DNA from 2 places in the Micromonospora sp. NPDC023888 genome. Region 1 is predicted to be linked to the other one. Evidence: riboswitches for the same ligand, from Rfam matches in the RefSeq annotation. Region 1 holds a riboswitch; the other holds the start of a gene.
The links. A riboswitch is a leader RNA that binds a small molecule or an ion and turns the genes downstream of it on or off. The one in region 1 is predicted to bind cyclic di-AMP.
Positions count from the first base shown of each region.

Region 1 (3,525 bases):
CCGCTATGGTGGTCCGATGCTGCTCTCCGACCGCGACCTGGTCTCCGAGATCAAGGCCGGCACGCTGGGCCTGGAGCCGTTCGAGCCCACCCTGGTCCAACCCTCCAGCATCGACGTGCGGCTGGACCGGCTGTTCCGGGTCTTCAACAACCACCTCTACACCCACATCGACCCGGCGATGCAGCAGGACGACCTGACGTCGGCGGTCGAGGTGCCCGACGGGGAGCCGTTCGTGCTGCACCCCGGGGAGTTCGTGCTCGCCTCGACGCTTGAGGTCATCTCACTTGGCGACCAGCTCGCCGGCCGACTGGAGGGCAAGAGCTCACTCGGGCGGCTCGGGCTGCTCACGCACTCCACCGCCGGCTTCATCGACCCCGGCTTCTCCGGTCACGTCACGCTTGAACTCTCGAACGTGGCGAACCTGCCCATCACCCTCTGGCCGGGCATGAAGATCGGGCAGCTCTGCATCTTCCGGCTCTCCTCGCCGGCCGAGCACCCGTACGGCTCGGCGGTCTACGGCTCGCGCTACCAGGGGCAGCGCGGGCCGACACCGAGCCGCGCGTGGCAGCACTGGCGCACCTGGCCCACCCGCTGAACAGGTGACGACGAGGGCCCGCCGCGACGAATCGCGACGGGCCCTTCGGTCGGCACCCTCGATCAGCCGGGACGGCCGTAGCTGTGGATCGGACCGTCGTCGACCTTCTTCATCTTGATCGGTTGACCGGCCTGCGAGGCGTGCACCACCCAGCCGCCGCCGACGTACATGCCGACGTGGTGGATGTCGCTGTAGTAGAAGACCAGGTCGCCGGGGCGCAGGTCGGCCTTGCTGACGTTCTTGGTGACGCGGCTCTGCGCGGCGGCGTTGTGCGGCAGTGACACCCCGGCCTTCGCCCAGGCGGCGAGCATCAACCCGGAGCAGTCGTACGAGTTCGGGCCCTCGGCGCCCCAGACGTAGGGCTTGCCGATCTGCGCGCAGGCGAACTTGACGGCCGTGCCGGCGGCGCCGCCGGGGTAGCTGCCGGGGCAGGGCGCCGGGCGCAACGGACCGCCGCCGCCGCTGCCGTAGACCTTGAGGCGCAGCTTCTGCAGCTTGTCGATCTCGTCGTTGATCTGCTTCTTCTTCGCCGCCAACTGGGCCTCGGTACGGGTGAGCTGGGTCACCATCTCGTCGAGCGGCGCCTTCTGCCTGGCCAACTCGTCGCGCAGGTCGGCCACCTCGCGGACGTCCTGCTGCTGGTTGTGCGCGAAGCGGTCGAGCATTTCGAGCTGGCCGACCACCTCGCTCGGTGACTGGCTACCCAGCACCGCGTTGACGGTGAGCACGTTCTCGCCCTTGTAGGCGCGCACGGCCAGGGCACTCACCTTGTCCATCGCGACGTCGACCTGACGCTCAAGCGGGGCGATCCGGGCGGCCAGCGCCTGGGCCTGCTTGCGCTTGTTGGCGAGGTCGATCCGGGTGGCGTTGTGCTGTTCGATGACCGGTTCGAGTTTGTTCCAGTCGGCGTCGATCTGGCGTTCGATCTCGGCGACGGACGGGTCGGCGTGGGCCGCCGTGGCGCTGCCGGTCAGGACGACGGCGACGCCGGCCAGTGCGGCGAGCGCGGTGGTGAAGCGGGACCAGCGTGGGCGCGGCGCGATCGACGTGGGGCCGGCTGCTGCCGACCGCTCGGACGACGGCCGCGGGGCATGGAGTGCCACCGGGGTTCCGTACTCCTTCTTCCTGACCGCCTACCGGGTTAGCTGACGGGTTCGGGCGGGAAGTCGGCGCCCTACCGCAGTGGTTGCGGATTCACCCCGGGAGACATGGGTCCCCGGTTCGTTCGGAAACGACTCGGCGGTGTCGGTCCGTTACCGCCCGGGCTGGACGGAGCTGCTATCGGGCCGACGAATGACCAGAGTAGAGACGCTTGTTACCACTCCGCAACCCGTGCGGCCGTGACACTCCGTACCGATCGGAGAGGGTCACCGACCGTACGTGAAGATTTCTTTCCCGACGAGTCGATACATGGAAAGGTATTGACGCGGACTCCCGGCCGGCGCGAAGGTGGCCTCATCTTCACCCGCGAAATCTAGGGGGTTCGATGCACCATCCAACCCTGCTCGCCGGCCGGCGTGCACTGCTCGCCGCCGCCGTGGTCGCCGCCGCGACCGCGGTCCCACCACCCGCCAACGCCGCCGCGCCCACCGCCGACCGTCAGCAGCAGTACGCCGCCGCGGCGGCCGAGTACGGCGTACCGACCGACGTGCTGCTCGGCGTGTCCTACCTGGAGTCCCGCTGGGACAGCAACGCCGGCACACCCAGCACCAGCGGCGGTTACGGCCCCATGCACCTGACCGACGCCCGACACGTGGCCGCGCTGCCCGTGGGCGGCCACCACGACACCGGCACCGAGGACCCGCGCGGCGACGACTCCCGTACCGCGCTGGCACCCGCCCCCCGGCCGGCCGAGGATCCGGCGCCACCCGCCGCCGCGTTGCAGACCGTGGATGCCGCCGCCGCCCTGACCGGCGCGGCCCCCGACGCGCTGCGCACCGACCCCACCGTCAACATCCGGGGCGGGGCGGCGCTGCTGGCCTCGTACCAGCGGGAGTTGGGCGCGCCGGTCGGTGCCGGCACCGACCCCGCCACCTGGTACGGCGCGGTGGCCCGCTACGCCGGCGCGGACAGCGCCGACGCCGCGGCGGCCTTCGCCGACGAGGTCTTCACCACCATCGGCGCCGGCGAGTCGCGGGTGACCGACGACGGCCAGCGGATCACGCTGCCGGCCCGCGCGATCCGTCCGGAGCGCTCCTGGCTGGACCGACTGGGTCTGCGCCGGCTCGCCCGCCCGGACGGGCTGGAATGCCCCCGGACCATCTCCTGCGAGTGGATCCCGGCGCCCTACGCGGCGTTCGGCGACGGGGACTACGGCAACCACGACCTGTCCGACCGGCCCGCCCGGCAGAAGATCGAGTACATCGTCATCCACGACACCGAGGGAAGCTGGGCCACCACCCTGCAACTCGTCCAGGACCCGACCTACGTGAGCTGGCACTACACGCTGCGCTCCGTGGACGGGCACGTCGCCCAGCACGTCAAGACCAAGGATGTCGCCTGGCACGCCGGCAACTGGTACGTCAACGCCAAGGCGGTCGGGCTGGAGCACGAGGGCTTCGCGGCGCAGGGCACCTGGTACACCGAGGCGATGTACCGGACCTCGGCGAAGCTGGTCCGTCATCTCGCGTTGCGGCTGGGCGTCCCGCTGGACCGCCAGCACATCATCGGCCACGACAACGTGCCCGGCACCATCGCCGCGAACGTCCGTGGCATGCACTGGGACACCGGCCCGTACTGGGACTGGACCCACTACTTCGAGCTGCTGCACGCCCCACGGTTGGACACCGGCACCCCGGCCACCGGTCTGGTCCGGATCGACCCGGACTTCGCCACCAACCAGCCGGCGTTCGTCGGCTGCGTCACCGCCGGCGTACCGTGCGCGCCGCGCGGCTCCTCGGCTGTGGTGCTGCGCTCCGCGCCGGCCGCGG
Region 1 is NZ_JBEZZW010000014.1:76,275-79,799, forward strand. Features, by position in the region: gene dcd (dCTP deaminase) at 17-595, shown strand; gene AB0F61_RS15265 (NlpC/P60 family protein) at 658-1,698, opposite strand; cyclic di-AMP (ydaO/yuaA leader) riboswitch at 1,712-1,847, opposite strand; gene AB0F61_RS15270 (N-acetylmuramoyl-L-alanine amidase) at 2,082-3,525, shown strand, end outside.

Region 2 (3,525 bases), on a different contig from region 1:
TCCGCCGCGCCCGGTCGCCGACTTTCGGCGACGACGCTGAACCGCGCGGCCCGCTGGCCCGTATCCCGCACCGGATCGTTGGGAGTCTCGACTTGGGTTCCGACCACGCCCGTCCCGCTCCGTCCGCCCCGCCCCGGGTGCGACGGATCCTCGTCATGACGGTGGTGCCCCTCTTCGTCGCCACCGTGCTCGCCGCGGCGCTGCTCTGGCCGCGCGGAGGAGCACCGCGGACCGACGGCGGAGCGGACGTGCCCCGCTACGCCGGCACGGTGACCCGGGTGGTGACCGAGCCATGCCCGCCGGTGCCGTCGAGCCCCGAGGGCACACCCCGGGTCGGCGCCGGGCCGTGCGGCACCGTCGACGTCCGGGTGGACGACGGACCCGCCGCCGGCCAGCAGGTGCAGACACCGGTGCCCGACGGCCCGGGCGCGCCACGGGTCGACGTCGGCGACGAGGTCATCCTGGTCGAGCTGACCGACCCGACCGATCCCGCCCTCAGCAACTGGAACATCGCCGAGCACCAGCGCGGCACCCCGATGGTGTGGCTGGCGGTGATCTTCGCCGCCGCGATCGTCGCGTTCGGCCGCTGGCGAGGTCTGGCCGCGCTCGCCGGGTTGGCGGCCAGCTTCGCCATCCTGCTCACCTTCGTGCTGCCGGGCATCGGCGCCGGCAGATCACCGCTCCTGGTGGCGGTGGTCGGCGCCGCCCTGATCATGTTCGTGGTGCTCTACCTGACCCACGGCGTCACAGCGCAGACCTCGGTCGCGGTGCTCGGCACCCTGGGCAGCCTGGTGCTGACCGGCGTGCTCGCCACCATCGCCACGGCGGCGACCCACCTCACCGGCTTCGGCAGCGAGGACGCGACGACACTGTCGATGTTCCAGGGCGACGTGGACCTGCACGGCCTGCTGCTCGCCGGGATCATCATCGGTTCGCTCGGGGTGCTCGACGACGTGACGGTCACCCAGGCGGCCACCGTCACCGAGCTGGCGAACGCCAATGCCGGGCTGACCCGTATGCAGCTCTACCGTGCGGCGACCCGCGTCGGCCGCGCGCACATCGCCTCCACCGTCAACACCATCGTGCTGGCGTACGCGGGCGCGTCGCTGCCCCTGTTGCTCCTGCTCACCGCCGACTCGCGGCCGATCGGGCAGATCCTCACCAGCGAGTTCCTCGCGCAGGAGATCGTCCGCAGCGCGGTCGCCACGCTCGGGCTGATCGCCGCCGTGCCACTGACCACCGGGCTGGCCGCGATCGTGACCGCGGCCGGGCGCGCCGAAACCACGCCGCCCGTCGACGCCGCCCGGCCGCGCCCCCGGGCGGACCGGGCGGAGGCGCTGGCCGCCCTCAACGCGCCGCGAACGAGGCGACCCGACGAGCCGGACCAGACGCGGGCCCGGCCCCCATCCACCGCCACCGACGGGTGGCCGGAGTCGAACAGGAGCACGGATACGGCATGGTGACACTCCTCAGCGTGACCAGATCGGGTCTTCCCCCTGAGAACCGCGTCACTGGTCACACAACGCTATGGCGAAATGACACTTTTGGTCGGCATCCAGGCGTAGCTCACCCAGTCGACTCTCGGGTAACCTCGCTGCCGGTTACCGATGAAGGCGCGAAGCGGCGCCTGCGGTGCCACCGCCCAATCGCCAACCGGCGAGCCGGGGACCCAGGTGTGTGGGGTGAATCCGCGTCAGCGGTAGGGGCCACTTCCGCCCCGAACCCGTCAGCTAACCCGGTCGGCGGTCGAGGGAAGGGAACATTGTGACGGCACCCCTACGCCGCTGGTTGACACCCGTGGTGGCCGTGATCGCCGCACTGACCGTGCTCGCCGGGCCCCTCCCGGCCCACGCCGCCCCGACGACCCCCACACCGTCCGGGCACGAGGAGGACGACGAGCCCAAGCTGCTCAACGACGTCATCGAGCAGGTGAACCGCGACTACTCCGCCGCCAAGTCCAAACTGGACAAGTCCAAGAAGCGGCAACTGGAGTTGGCGATCGAGGTGGACCGGGCCAAGGCCGACCTGGACGCGCTGGCGCCCCAGGTCGGGCAGATCGCCGCCCAGTCGTACCGCACCGGTCGGATCGGCGCACTCGCGATGCTGCTCGAAAGCGACGCCCCGGACACGTTCGTCCAGCGCGCCGCGATGCTCGACGAGATCAACATGGTGAACGAGAACAAGCTCGCTGAGGTCAACACGGTGAAGGCCCGTGCCGAGCAGGCCAAGCTGGCCCTCGACACCGAGGTCCGGGAGCAGCAGAAGCAGACCGCCGTGATGGCCAAGCGCAAGAGCGAGGCCGACAAGGCGCTCGCCCTGGTTGGCGGCAAGGGCTTCACCGGCGGTCTGGTGGACGCCACCTCGCCGGTCGCCCGGATCGGGCCGGGCCGCACCGCCGACGGTGACTGGAAGGCGCAGTCCTGTAGCGAGGATGACCCCACCACGTCCGGCTGCGTCACGCCGCGCACGCTGCACGCGTACAAGGAGGTCAAGCGGGCCGGCTTCAACCGGTTCGTCGGCTGTCACCGCAACGGCGGGCCGTACGAGCACCCGAAGGGCCGCGCCTGCGACTGGTCGCTACAGAAGAGCGGCTTCTCACCGTGGCACAACGAGGACACCCGGACGTACGGCAACAACGTCGCCGCGTTCCTCATCCGCAACGCCGACCGGCTCGGCATCTACTACGTGATCTGGAACCGGCAGATCTGGTTCCCGGCGACCGGCTGGAAGTCGTACAGCGGGCCGTCGAACCACACCGACCACGTGCACATGTCGATGCTCTGACCCGCAGCATCCTCCGTCGAGGGCCGTTCCGCGTCGCGCGGAGCGGCCCTCGACGCGTCAGGCGGCCGCGACCGGGTCGGCCGAGCCGGTCGGCACGTCGAGCGCCGCGAAGCCGGCCGGCACGGCGGCCACCGGGCGCACCGCTCCGGCGGCCAGCCGGTACGACACACCCACCACCGCGCACCGCCCCTGCGCCACCTCGTCGGCAAGCACCGGCGACTCCCGGAGCAGCGTCTCAACGGTCTGCGCGATGTGGATGTCGACGATGCCGTCGATGTCGTCCACACCCTCGGTCTCGGCCCGGCGCAGACTGGGCAGCACGGCGTCGACCACCGCACCCAGGTGCCCGGGAGGCTGGGTGCCGGTCGCGGAGGACTCCCGCGCCGCCTGCACCGCCCCGCACGAGTCGTGGCCGAGCACCACCACCAGCGGGGTGCCGAGGATGGTCACCGCGTACTCCACACTGCCGAGCACCTCCGGACCGGTGGTGTGCCCGGCCGTGCGGACCACGAACAGGTCACCAAGCCCCCGGTCAAAGATGATCTCGGCGGCCAGGCGGGAGTCGGAGCAGCCGACGATCACCGCGAACGGGTGCTGCCCGTCGGCCACGGCGGCCCGGTGCCCGGCGTCCTGGTTGGGGTGGCGTGGGGCGCCGCTGACGAAGCGCCGGTTTCCGGCGGTCAGCTCGGCGTACGCCCGGGCCGGCTCGCTTGCTGCGGCCGCCCGGTCGGCGATCCGCTG
Region 2 is NZ_JBEZZW010000029.1:66,611-70,135, reverse strand. Features, by position in the region: gene AB0F61_RS24060 (YibE/F family protein) at 93-1,463, shown strand; cyclic di-AMP (ydaO/yuaA leader) riboswitch at 1,630-1,760, shown strand; gene AB0F61_RS24055 (hypothetical protein) at 1,765-2,784, shown strand; gene AB0F61_RS24050 (carbonic anhydrase) at 2,842-3,525, opposite strand, start outside.
Region 2: another riboswitch for cyclic di-AMP. It lies ahead of AB0F61_RS24055 (hypothetical protein); the one in region 1 lies ahead of AB0F61_RS15265 (NlpC/P60 family protein).